3 regions of the Photobacterium atrarenae genome follow, and region 2 is predicted to be linked to each of the others. Evidence: predicted binding sites of a transcription regulator. Region 2 holds the regulator's gene; each other region holds the start of a gene.
What was found. Region 2 encodes CRP, which controls carbon source genes, mostly activating them, when cyclic AMP is high. Its sites were predicted from a motif close to TGTGANNNNNNTCACA; they were not measured.

Region 1 (4,286 bases), 920 kb from region 2:
TTGGGATACCTAGCTGCCTCACTCCCCCGCTAGGTTTGGGAATTTCTACACCCAGAACGGGTTGCGGTTGGTAGCTCCCGTCCAGAAGGCTCTGGCGGAGCGCTTGCCCATTAGAAGACTGCCGAAGCATCGAGATAGTCGCTGTTATGTCGAGTTTATCAACCCCAGCACATCCCTTGTTCTTCTTCACTCTTCTCAGGGCTTGGTTCAGATTTGTTGAGGAGCAGATCCGCTCCATCAACTGAGTTGAGGTCACCAAGACTCGTCCTCCTGTCTACGCCGATCATGCTTGTCATTCTTCGTGGCCATGAGCGTCACTTGCGGTGTTGCCCAGTAGTACGTAGAGATGTTGTTCATCTTGCTATGACCCCACATGATTGAGTGTCTAGTGACTGCTTCTTGATATATTCAGTTCCGGCCTTCCCTTGGGTTGTACTTCCCCAAGGTACTATGCCTTCTGCTGACTTCTTATTACCCGTCACACAACATCACTGTTGTATTAGTCTCATCCGAGACAGGTCGTAAGATCTCCCGAGGTAAGACGTTGTTCTTTCCCTTGGCTGTGCCTGATTTACCCGTACACACTTCCCGTCGAGGCATTGGGCTGTTCTATATATTGCTAGGTTACCCAAGTTGTACTGGCCTACTATCAGGTTTCTGTTCGTCACACCCAAGTTTTGCCGTTTGCTTCCTTCAGATCCCACCTCACGGTGGGCACCCTTGCATAGGCTAACGGTTCTCGCTCGACTGAGCCCGTAGAGGACTTTCACCTCCTAGAACAACGCCATGCTCGGCGCACAATACAAAAACGCCACAGCGCATGGCTGTGGCGTTTGGCATCCTCAGTTGAGGAATGTATTACATCGCGCTCAGGCTGATAAACAGACCTGCGATGGTCGCAGACATCAGGTTCGACAGCGTACCTGCAGCAACAGCTTTCATACCGAAGCGTGCAATGTCGTGACGACGGTTCGGGGCAATACTCCCCAGACCACCCAGCAGAATCGCAACCGAAGACAGGTTCGCGAAGCCACACAGGGCAAACGAGATAATCGCTTTGGTCTTCTCAGACAGAACCACCGGCGCTGCATCGCCCAGGTATGGGACGTAGCTCAGGTAAGCCACGAATTCGTTCAGGATCAGTTTCTGACCGATGAAAGAACCCGCAATATTCGCATCAGCCCATGGTACACCAATCAGGTAAGCCAGCGGCATAAAGACGTAACCCAGGATCAGTTCCAGAGTCAGCTCAGGCATGCCGAACCAGCCACCGATACCACCCAGCATCCCGTTGATCAGCGCGATCAGGCCAACGAACGCCAGCAGCATCGCACCGATGTTCAGTGCCAGTTGCATGCCTGAAGAGGCGCCGCTTGCTGCTGCATCGATCGCATTGGCAGGCTTGTCGTCACCCTGTGCTTCATCACCAGAGATTTGCTCAACCGGCGTATCCGTTTCAGGCTTGATGATTTTCGCGAACAGCAGGCCACCTGGTGCTGCCATAAACGAAGCTGCAATCAGGTACTCCAGTGGGACACCCATCGCGGCATAGCCCGCCAGGACACCACCGGCAACAGACGCCAGACCACCACACATAACCGCAAACAGCTCAGACTGCGTCATCTTTGGAACAAACGGACGCACAACCAGCGGTGCTTCAGTTTGACCAACAAAAATGTTCGCTGTTGCAGACATGGATTCCGCGTTCGATGTACCCAGCACTTTGCGCAGACCGCCACCCAGGACGTTGATCACAACTTGCATCACACCCATGTAGTACAGCACGCTGATCAGTGCAGAGAAGAAGATAACCGTTGGCAGAACTTTGAATGCAAAGATAAAACCAATGCCCTCAACAGAGAAGTTCACCAGGCTACCGAACAGGAACTCAATACCGACATTACCATAGTCAATGACACTCTGAACGGCGCTACTTGCCGCGCCCAGTGCATCCTTACCCCACGGAATGTAAAGTACGAAAGCACCCAGAGAAAATTGAATGGCAAATGCCCCACCCACAGTACGTAAATTAATAGCTTTGCGGTTATCAGATAACAGTACTGCGATACCCAGCAGCACAGCCATCCCAACCAGGCTCATAAACAGGCTCATAGTTTATGGCATCCCTTTAAGTTTAAGTTTGGCGTCTCGACAATTCGGCTCATTTAAGAGTCCGCTGCATTATACAAACCCCATCCGGGATAAAGTAATGCTAACGTCACACTTTATACGGAAACCAAATGATAGTTTAATCACAAGCGTGACACGCATCACGTAGTGTGACGCAAACAGCGCAACCAATTGCGCAACCGTTTTTATTCAGTGACCGTCCTCACAAAGAAAGTCGAAACAATTCAGTCGTGGTTAAGCGAGTAACCGACTCGATCTCCCGGGGAGATTCCGATCGCAGCGCCACAAGTGATTGCAGCACATGACACAACCGATCCGGGCGATTCGGCTCTCCCTGATGGCCGGCGACCGGCATATCCGGCGCATCCGTTTCCAGCACCAGGGCCTCCAGCGGTAAAGCCGCCACTGTCTTGCGGGTCTTGTTCGCCCGGGGATAAGTGATGGTACCGCCTACGCCAATCTTCAGTCCCAGCGCAACCACCTGCTGCGCCTGCGCCAGACTACCGCTAAACCCATGGTAGACCCCACCGGCCACCGGCGGGTATTGCTTTAATAAGGAAACCAGTTCGGGAAACGCTTTGCGGCAGTGCAGAATCACCGGCAGCTGGTAGGTGTTGGCCAGGATCAGCTGCTGTTGCAGTAACGCCAGCTGTTGATCGCGATCGGCCTCGGCAATGGCAAAATCCAACCCGCATTCACCGACCGCGACACACTTGCGATCATGCTGCGCGCCCCCGCCGGCGACCTGCGCCAGTTGCGCGGCCAGCAACTCAAGCGACGCCTCGCGGTGCTCTGCACTGAAAAAAGGATGCAGGCCCAGGGCATAATACACCCCGTCATACTGGTGACTCAGGGCCTGAACACGCTGCCAGTTGCGCTCACCGACGGACGGGATCACCAAAGCCGCCACCCCGGCCTGGCGGGCCATCGCCAAATACCCTGCCGGATCGGCATCAAACGGTGCAAAATCAAAGTGGCAGTGACTGTCGATCATCATGGCATCACCTTGATTCCTGCCGTGACGTACTTTTCTGGGATCTACACGACGTGCGCCGTTGCGACGGGTGGCGCGGATCATCGTCATCGTAGCGAACCGGTGCGCAGCAACGACGGTTTTCCGGGACCAGCCCCATTCGCTCACACCATTGATCGTATCGGGCGATTCCCCGTTTCAGCCAGTTCAGCATCGATTTCTCCCCACTTGACCTCTCATTCATCACTGTTCACTCATTGCGCCTTATGCATGGCCGGGTTTGGCAATCATCACGATCATACTACGCCCGGTCACCAGAATAGTCTCGTCCTTGTATCGCGGCGCCTGCTCAATCGTGTAGATATCGGCCGGGCTCGGCGCTGCGGTATTCACCAGCAGGTGCCAATCCTGGCTGTCGCGATCCGGCAGCGTAAAGATCAGCGGATCCCAGTAAGCATTACAGATGATATACAGCTCATCACCACTGATGGGGTGGATCACCGTCGACGCCAACGAGTGAGAGTGGGCCGACCAGTCCGGCTGATTGGGCTGAAGGCCGTGCCAGTCAATCCCGACGCTTTTGAGCACGGTATTGAGCGAGACATGCATGTGCCAGTCGATGGTTTTCTCATACCGGCGGATCCGGTTCATCAGCCGGACAAAGCGCAGCAAGTCCGAATGCTTGTCCACCAGCCGCCAGTCAAACCAGCTAAGCGGATTATCCTGGCAATAGGCATTGTTGTTGCCCTGCTGTGTCCGGCGAACTTCATCCCCCATCGAGATCATCGGGGTCCCGAGCGAAAGCAGCAGGGTCGCCAGCATATTCTTGCACTGACGGTTACGCAGCGCCTCGATCTCAGGGTTGTCGGTCGCCCCTTCAATGCCGTAGTTATTCGACAGGTTGTGGTTCTCGCCGTCGCGGTTGTCCTCGCCGTTGTCCCAGTTGTGTTTTTCGTTATAACTGACCAAATCATTGAGGGTAAAACCGTCATGGGCGCAGATGAAATTAACCGAGCGGTGCGGCGAGTGGCGATCGCTACAGTAGATATCCGGCGAGCCCAGCATCCGGGAAGCAAAGCGGCTCACGGTCCCGGTATCGCCGCGCCAGAAGGCCCGGACATCATCGCGGAACTTGCCGTTCCACTCATTCCAGCGATCGCCGATGAACGAACCGACCTGGTAC
Region 2 (4,286 bases):
TTCCCGGGCCACCTGCCCAACGGCCATATTGTTCCGGCTTTGCTGGCGGGCAACACCGTGGTCTTCAAGCCGTCGGATCTGACGCCGAAAGTGGCGGAAGAAACCATGAAGCTGTGGCAACAGGCCGGCCTGCCGGATGGCGTGATCAACCTGGTCCAGGGCGCGCGTGCGACCGGTGAAGCCCTGGCGGGCTCACATGGCATTGACGGCCTGCTGTTTACCGGCAGTGCCAATACCGGCCATATCCTGCACCGTCAGTTTGCCGGTCAGCCGGGTAAAATGCTGGCGCTGGAAATGGGCGGCAACAACCCGATGGTGATCTCCAAAGATTATGGCGAGCTCGATGCCACTGTCTACACTATTATTCAGTCGGCCTTTATCAGTGCCGGTCAGCGTTGCACCTGTGCCCGTCGTCTGTACCTGCCGAAAGGCCCTGAAGGTGATGCTGTCTTGGCGCGTCTGGTTGAAGCGGCGTCTCAGCTCAACGTTGATGGCCCGTTTGCCGAACCGCAGCCGTTTATGGGCCCGCAGATCTCGGTTGCAGCTGCGGACAACATTATCCGTGCCCAGGCCAACCTGGTTGAGCTGGGTGGTGAGATGCTGCTGGAAGCCAAGCGTGGTCAGGGGGCGGTGGTGACACCGGGGATCATCGAAGTCAGCAAGATTGCTGAGCTGCCGGATGAAGAATACTTCGGTCCGCTGCTGCAGGTTGCACGCTATGACGATCTGGCGCAAGCGGTTGAGCTGGCCAATGACACGCGCTATGGCCTGTCAGCTGGTCTGGTCAGCACCCAGGACGATGAATGGCAGTACTTTATCGACCATATTCGTGCCGGGATTGTGAATCGCAACCGTCAGCTGACCGGGGCCAGCGGTGATGCGCCGTTCGGTGGTCCGGGCGCTTCCGGTAACCTGCGTCCGAGCGCGTACTATGCCGCCGATTACTGTGCGTACCCGATGGCCTCAATGGAAGGCGAGCACACCGAACTGCCGGCACAATTGTCGCCGGGGATCACTATGTAAGTCGCGCCGGCCGCGACACCGCGATTAGGTAAGGGGAACAAGTATCATGGAAAGGGTCGAGCAATTGTTTAACGCGCTGTGGCAGGATTATACCCAGCGCTTGTGTCCATCAGCCGCGCAGGTCCATGACCTGCTCGAGGAAGATGAACCCCTGCTCAACGATCATATCGCGCTGCGGACATTCAACCTGCCGCAGGTCGGTCTGGATCGTCTGGCGGCACCATTTATCGCCATTGGCTATAAGCCTTGCGGTAAGTACCACTTCGAAGCGAAAAAGCTGTATGCCGAGCACTTCGAGCACCCGAATCCGGCGGCGCCGAAGGTGTTTATCAGTGAGTTGCTGGTGGGTCAGTTCTCATCCTTGCTGCAGCAGACGGTACGTGATCTGGTGAACCAGGTGCCGGATGCGGCGCTGAAGGATCCGGCATTCCTCTACGGTGGCCGGTTGTGGGATCTCGATTATGCCACCTATGAGCTGTTGTCGGCGGAAAGTGAGTACGCCGGCTGGGTTGCGGCCCATGGCTTTGGTGCTAACCACTTTACCGTCAGCGTCAACCAGTTGGAGCAGTTTACTGAGGTACGCGAGGTGAATCACTTGCTGCGTCATAATGGTTTTGCGATCAATGAAGCGGGCGGTGAAGTGAAAGGCAGCCCGGCAGTGCTGCTGGAGCAGTCATCGACCATGGCCGATCGGGTACCGGTGAGCTTCCTGGATGGGATCCGTGAGATCCCGGGCGGCTTCTATGAGTTCGCCAAGCGCTATCCGACCGAAGATGGCGAGCTGTATCGCGGTTTTGTCGAAGCATCAGCCGATAAGATCTTCGAAAGTACAAATCAGTGATGGCGTGATCATCAGATATCCGGCGAAGCGCGAACCGTTTCGCTGAGCACTCAGCAGCCAGGGTAAGGTAACTACCCTGGCTGTTTTTTTCTAAGTGAGTAAAGTTGGTAATGGCTCGTGCTGGTTGTCGAGTGGTGGCACCCAGTCGCTTTCCTGATCCTGGTGGCGGCTTTCGGGATCTAGCGGCGGTTGTTGTTCCAGGTAATGGCGCGGGTCGCTAAAGCCGGTCATCTCGATGGTGGCGGGCAGTGCCTGCAAAACGGCTGGTGGTGTTGTGCTGGTGTTGGGGGCAAAACGCTCGATATCCATATCGTGACTTTCCGCTGCTTGTTGATGTGGTTGGTATCGTTCGCCAGTTGCTGCGTTGCTATCGGGCCGCAATGGCGGAGGATACTGATCCCATTGATATGCTCAATTTAGCAGCAAATATGCAGAGTGCAAGGGCGGAGAGGCGCCGGAAGTTAGGTCCAAATCACGGCGATGAAAAAAGCCGCACGGGGTGCGGCTTTTGAACGATTGAGCGGTCGGCGTTTAGCGAGTGCCGTAAACGACAATGGTTTTGCCGTGGGCTGAAATCAGGTTTTGTTCTTCCAGCATCTTCAGGATACGGCCGACGGTTTCACGTGAACAACCGACGATTTGACCAATTTCCTGACGCGTGATCTTAATCTGCATACCGTCCGGGTGGGTCATGGCATCTGGTTGCTTGGCCAGGTTCAGCAGGGTTTGGGCAATCCGACCGGTCACATCCAGGAAGGCCAGGTCACCGACTTTCTGGCTGGTGACTTGCAGGCGGCTCGCCATTTGCGCAGAAAGACGCATCAGGATATCCGGGTTGACCTGGATCAGCTGACGGAATTTCTTAAAGGAGATTTCAGCCACTTCACATGGGGTCTTGGCACGAACCCAGGCGGTACGCTCCTGGCCTTCTTCGAACAGGCCCAGCTCGCCAATGAAGTCGCCCTGGTTGAGGTAAGACAGGATCATCTCCTTGCCTTCTTCATCCTTGATCAATACGGCAACAGAACCCTTGACGATGTAGTAGAGTGTTTCTGCTTTCTCGCCGGCATGGATCAAAGTGCTCTTTGACGGGTATTTGTGGATGTGGCAATGGGAAAGAAACCACTCTAGCGTTGGATCTGTTTGAGGTTTACCTGGAACCATATTACTAACTTCCTCTGCGTTTGTTGCCCAGCAATGACATCCCTATAATTCGCGGCTGGGCATCACAATAACATTGTTCGCCGACTAGGATATGCCAGTCAGCCGCTGGGCTGCAAGCTCACGTGAATAATTAGTTGAGAGTTTATCTTTTTTCGCCGGGTTTTTCTTGATATTGATCTATCTGAAATTGGCATTTTGCCGTTGTAACTGTGCACATGATCACACACTTGTGAGATAGTGTCTGAAACCCCTGTCAGCAGTAAGGAGTAAGCAATGCAATCGCGAGTGAAATGGGTCGAAGAGATGACGTTTTTAGGTCAGTCCAACTCCGGCCACAGTGTGGTGATGGATGGCAATGGCGGGGCGACCGCACCGAGCCCGATGGAGCTGGTGCTGATGGCCGCCGGTGGCTGCAGCTCGGTTGATGTGGTGGACGGGCTAAAATCTGCCGGCCAGAAAATTACCGGCTGTGAAGCGCAAATTTCCTCCGAGCGCCGGGAGCAGGCACCGCGGATTTTTACCACGGCTAACCTGCATTTTGTGGTCACCGGTCACGACTTAGATGAAGCCCTGGTTGCCAAGACTGTAGCCGATTCGCTGGAGAAATACTGCTCGGTGTGCCTGATGCTGGGCGAAGGGGTGGAAATGACCCACTCCTGGGAAGTGGTTCCGGCCTAAACGGAGACGTGACGAGAAGGGCTGCCTTCTTGTCACGTCCCGGTGACAGGGCCGTCGTTGGCTTAGCCAATCTTCCCGGTTTCGATCAGCTGTTGGATCAGGGGCCGCATGATCAGCTCCATGGCGAAACTCATCTTGCCGCCCGGCACTACCAGGGTATTGTGGCGCGACATGAACGAGCCTTGGATCATTGCCAGCAGATACGGGAAATCGACATTTTTGATGCCGCGGAAACGGATCACCACAAAGCTCTCGTCCAGGCTGGGGATCGCCTTGGCGGTAAACGGGTTGGACGTGTCGACCGTCGGGACCCGCTGGAAGTTGATGTGGGTGCGGGAGAACTGCGGGGTGATGTAGTTGAGGTAATCATCCATCGAGCGGACCACCGACTCCATCACCGCTTCCCGGGAGTGGCCGCGGTCGCGGGTATCGCGGACAATTTTCTGGATCCATTCCAGGTTAACGATCGGCACCATGCCGATCAGCAAATCCACATGTTGGGCGACGTTGACATCGCCATCCACCACCCCACCGTGCAGCCCTTCATAGAACAACACATTGGTATTTTCCGGCAGATCCT
Region 3 (4,286 bases), 1.5 Mb from region 2:
AAACCTGCGCCTCAAGCGCCTGAACAGGATGTGTTGCGTGATGCTGCAGCAGACAGCCACACCCTGAGCTGGAAAGTTCAGAATATGGATTGTCCGAGCTGTGCCGGAAAGCTGGAAAAAGCGGTTTCGGCCATTGAAGGGGTGTATAGCGCCAAAGTCATGTTTGCCACTGAAAAACTGCTGGTGAACTGTGGCAATCAGGCCTTGGCTACGGTGATTGAAGCCAAGGCCAGTGACACCGGGTTTCCTTTGGTTTCGACACAGCGGCCGTCCGAGCCAGCGCCGCAAAGCTTCTGGCGTCGCAATGGGGCTATCTTAACCATCGCCCTCATGATGTTGGCATCGTTTGTGATCAGCCGAGTGTCGGAGACGTTCGGTTTGGCAGCTTTTACCGCGACCACGATCCTGGGCTTGTTCCCGATTGTCCGAAAAGCCGTAGCACAGGCTAAAGGCGGCTCGCCGTTTTCAATCGAAACCCTGATGAGTGTGGCTGCAATCGGGGCCTTGTATTTAGGGGAAACGGCGGAAGCGGCGATGGTGCTGTTGCTGTTCCTGCTCGGGGAGCAACTGGAAGGATATGCGTCTGCCCGGGCCCGGAGCGGGGTGAAGGCGTTGATGGATCTGGTGCCGGAACAAGCCACGCTGATCCGTGCTGACGGCAGTAAAATCAAGGTTGCCGCAGAGGCTCTGGCCCCGGGCGATGTGATTGAAGTGGCACCGGGTGGCCGTCTGCCTGCTGATGGTGAGTTGATGGATATCAGCGCCAGCTTTGATGAAAGCGCGCTGACCGGTGAGTCTGTGCCGGTCGAGCGGTTACCGGGCGAGTCTGTCATGGCTGGCTCCCTGGTTGCCGATAAAGTGGTTCGGCTGAAAATCGTCTCGGCACAGGGAGAAAATGCTATCGATCGGATCTTACATCTGATTGAAGATGCCGAGTCGCGCAAAGCGCCGCTGGAGCGCTTTATCGACCGCTTCAGTCGCTGGTACACCCCGGCGATGATTGCTCTGGCCGCACTGGTGATCGTGATCCCGCCGATGTTCTTTGCCCAGTCCTGGGAAGCCTGGCTGTATAAAGGGCTTACCCTACTGCTGATTGCCTGTCCGTGCGCGCTGGTGATCTCGATTCCAGCGGCTATTACTTCTGGTTTGGCGGCCGCAGCCCGCCGTGGGGCTCTGATAAAAGGGGGCGCGGCACTGGAGCAACTGGGTCGGATCGACATGGTGGCCTTTGATAAAACCGGTACCCTGACCCAGGGCAAGCCTGTGATGACGGATCTGGTCAGCTGGGACAGTGATGAAGCGCGTCTGCTGCAACAAGCGGCTGCCGTTGAAGACGGCTCAATGCACCCTTTGGCCCAGGCGGTCGTGAAAGCAGCGGCATCCCGTGGATTAACTGTGTTGCAAGCCGAGCATCGGGAAGCACTGCCCGGGCGTGGGATCATGGGCGTGGTTGACGGTGATGCGCTACTCCTGGTTGCAGTAGACCGAATGCCGGATGAAATTTGCCTGAGTGCGGTGCAGCAGGCTGAGGCTGAGGCATTAGAGGCGCAAGGGAAGACTCTGGTGGTAGCGATTCGCAATCGTGAGCCGGTGGGCCTGATTGCCTGGCGGGATAACCTGCGCGAGGAGACGCCACAGGCGGTTCAGCAGCTCAGTGCCATGGGGATCCGCTCGGTGATGCTGACGGGGGATAACCCCCGGGCAGCGGCGGCGATTGCCGGCGAAATCAAGATTGATTACCGCGCCGGGCTGTTGCCGGCGGATAAGGTCCGCGAGGTGGAGCTGGCGAATCAACACAGTAAGGTGGCAATGGTCGGCGATGGGATTAACGATGCCCCGGCGATGAAAACTGCCGCCATCGGGATCGCTATGGGGGGCGGGACCGATGTGGCGCTGGAAACGGCCGACGCCGCGCTGACCCATGACCGGGTGGTTGAATTGCCCGCCATGATTGCTCTGTCGCGCGCCACGCTGGCCAATATCCGCCAGAACATTGGTTTGGCCCTGGGGCTTAAGGCACTGTTTCTGGTCACGACGTTACTTGGCTTTACCGGGTTGTGGGTGGCTGTATTGGCCGACAGCGGGGCGACTGCGCTGGTGACCTTGAACGCCTTGCGTCTGCTGCGGTTTAAACCCCGCTATGAACGCTAGCCGATGAAATCTGTGCCCCGGACAATCGGGGCACAGATTTTTTGTTGATGATATTTTTACTGACAACGTTTTTGCTGACTGAGCTGCTTATGCCTGCGCTTTGCCAAGCTGCGTTTCGAAATATATAGGTATTAGGAGGTGACATGGTATAAGCCTGATACGGGGCCTCGGAATCACCTTTGAAAAGACGGGCACGGTGGTTGAACCTCCCGGTGTATTTCACGGAAAAGTGTGAAGAAGGGCAATAGCAAACGTTTATTTGTGATTTGTATCACCTGATCGTGCAACGTTTCATTTTTCATATTTTATTACCTGTGACTTGGGTCACTAAAACTTGCTTCGCTATCAGCTATCGTTAGACAGGTGTTTTGAGCGTGCTGTTTTGCCAGACAGCACGCTCAAAACATTTTGATTTCCAATCAATAGCCGCAGACCTCATCGTCCCTAACAAGCGGCATGGTATAAAAAGGATAAGATTATGTCTGACAACGCAGTGTTCCATTTGGGTGTAAATAAAGCCGATCTTAACGGTGCTGAACTGGCGATTATTCCTGGTGATCCGGCCCGTGTTGAAAAAATTGCGAACCTGATGGATAACCCTGAGTTCCTGGCAAGCTCACGTGAATACACCGTGTACCGTGCCAAGCTGGATGGTAAGCCAGTGGTGGTTTGTTCCACCGGTATCGGCGGCCCGTCGACTTCGATTGCGGTTGAAGAGCTGGCGCAACTGGGTGTACGTACCTTCCTGCGTGTCGGCACCACAGGGGCGATTCAGCCGCATATCAACGTGGGTGACATGATCGTGACCACCGGCTCTGTCCGTCTGGACGGTGCCAGCCTGCACTTTGCACCGATGGAATTCCCGGCGGTTGCCGACTTCTCTGTCGCCACAGCAATGAAAGCAGCGTGTGATGCAGACGGTGCGACCGTTCACACTGGTGTGACGGCTTCATCTGATACTTTCTACCCGGGTCAGGAGCGTTACGACACCTTCACCGGCCGTGTTGTACGTCGCTTCCAGGGTTCAATGGAAGAGTGGCAGCAAATGGGCGTACTGAACTTTGAGATGGAATCGGCGACTTTGCTGACCATGTGTGCCAGCTCAGGCCTGCGCGCGGGCTGTGTTGCCGGCGTCATCATCAACCGGACGCAGAAAGAAACGCCGGATCACGCGACGCTGAAAGAGACCGAAGCGCGCTCTATCAAAGTGGTGGTTGAAGCAGCTCGCCGGATGCTGGCGCAATAATCTAAGCCGGGTTCAGCCCGCTGTTGCTTGATAAAACCGATGCTGCGGCATCGGTTTTTTTATGTCCGGAATACAGCGATTGACACATTTGAGTCATTTACCTTTTATTTTTTAAGGATTTTGGTGTTCAAACTGTGTGATATCCAGCAAAAAATTAACAATATTGATCAGTTTGCAACAAGAAGGTGTGATCACTGATAACTATTCATGATGAATTACGCTTTACTCTTAGCTGACTTTTTCATCAATAAGCAGAAGGTTATATGGATATTAGAGTAATGACTCTTAGCACGGTTGCATTGCTGGTCTCAAATAGTGTCTGGGCACAGGTTACCAATGGCGACTTTGAGCAATGGAATGGCAATACACCTGCTGGATGGAGCGTGATTGATGGCGGTATTTCGATTGCGCCTACGTCAGATCAGATCAAAACCGGCGGGCTGGCAGCGAAAGTCACAGTCAACACCGGGACCCAGAGCAATACCGACTTGCTTCAGACGGTGCATGTCGAGCAGGGGAAAACCTATCCGTTTGCCGTGTCGCTCTATCATACCGAGGGGCATGTGAAAGCCCGTCTGGTGGTTGATGGCTATCAGGGGTATTCGAACCCGGCACAGACCAATCAGTGGCAGGACATCCGTTATACCTACACCGCCACAACGACGAAAGATATCCAGGTTGGGCTGCGTTTCTACGATGAGTCCGGCTTTGATGGTGCCGAGGTGGTATATGTCGATCAATTCTTGCCGGCAGACACCAGCGAGCCACCGACGCCTGCCTGCAATGATACGACCGCAACGCTGACCTTAGTAACGGATCAGTATGCTTCTGAAACCAGCTGGACTCTGACTAATGCCAGCGGTGCTGTTTTGTTTGAGGGCGCCGGCTA

Region 1: NNL38_RS13030 (NupC/NupG family nucleoside CNT transporter) is a predicted target of CRP. The motif match lies at 2,242-2,257, and genes of this name have one in related genera.
Region 3: udp (uridine phosphorylase) is a predicted target of CRP. The motif match lies at 2,465-2,480, and genes of this name have one in related genera.

Annotation. Positions count from the first base shown of each region.
Region 1 is NZ_CP101508.1:2,780,156-2,784,441, forward strand. Features, by position in the region: gene ltrA (group II intron reverse transcriptase/maturase) at 1-238, opposite strand, end outside; gene NNL38_RS13030 (NupC/NupG family nucleoside CNT transporter) at 859-2,112, opposite strand; gene NNL38_RS13035 (TatD family hydrolase) at 2,333-3,214, opposite strand; gene NNL38_RS24865 (DUF5363 family protein) at 3,132-3,347, opposite strand; gene glgX (glycogen debranching protein GlgX) at 3,368-4,286, opposite strand, start outside.
Region 2 is NZ_CP101508.1:243,927-248,212, forward strand. Features, by position in the region: gene astD (succinylglutamate-semialdehyde dehydrogenase) at 1-1,023, shown strand, start outside; gene NNL38_RS01170 (DUF1338 domain-containing protein) at 1,070-1,864, shown strand; gene NNL38_RS01175 (hypothetical protein) at 1,955-2,173, opposite strand; gene crp (cAMP-activated global transcriptional regulator CRP) at 2,396-3,028, opposite strand; gene NNL38_RS01185 (OsmC family protein) at 3,302-3,706, shown strand; gene NNL38_RS01190 (phosphoribulokinase) at 3,769-4,286, opposite strand, start outside.
Region 3 is NZ_CP101508.1:2,207,412-2,211,697, reverse strand. Features, by position in the region: gene NNL38_RS10425 (zinc/cadmium/mercury/lead-transporting ATPase) at 1-2,151, shown strand, start outside; gene udp (uridine phosphorylase) at 2,630-3,397, shown strand; gene NNL38_RS10415 (endonuclease) at 3,676-4,286, shown strand, end outside.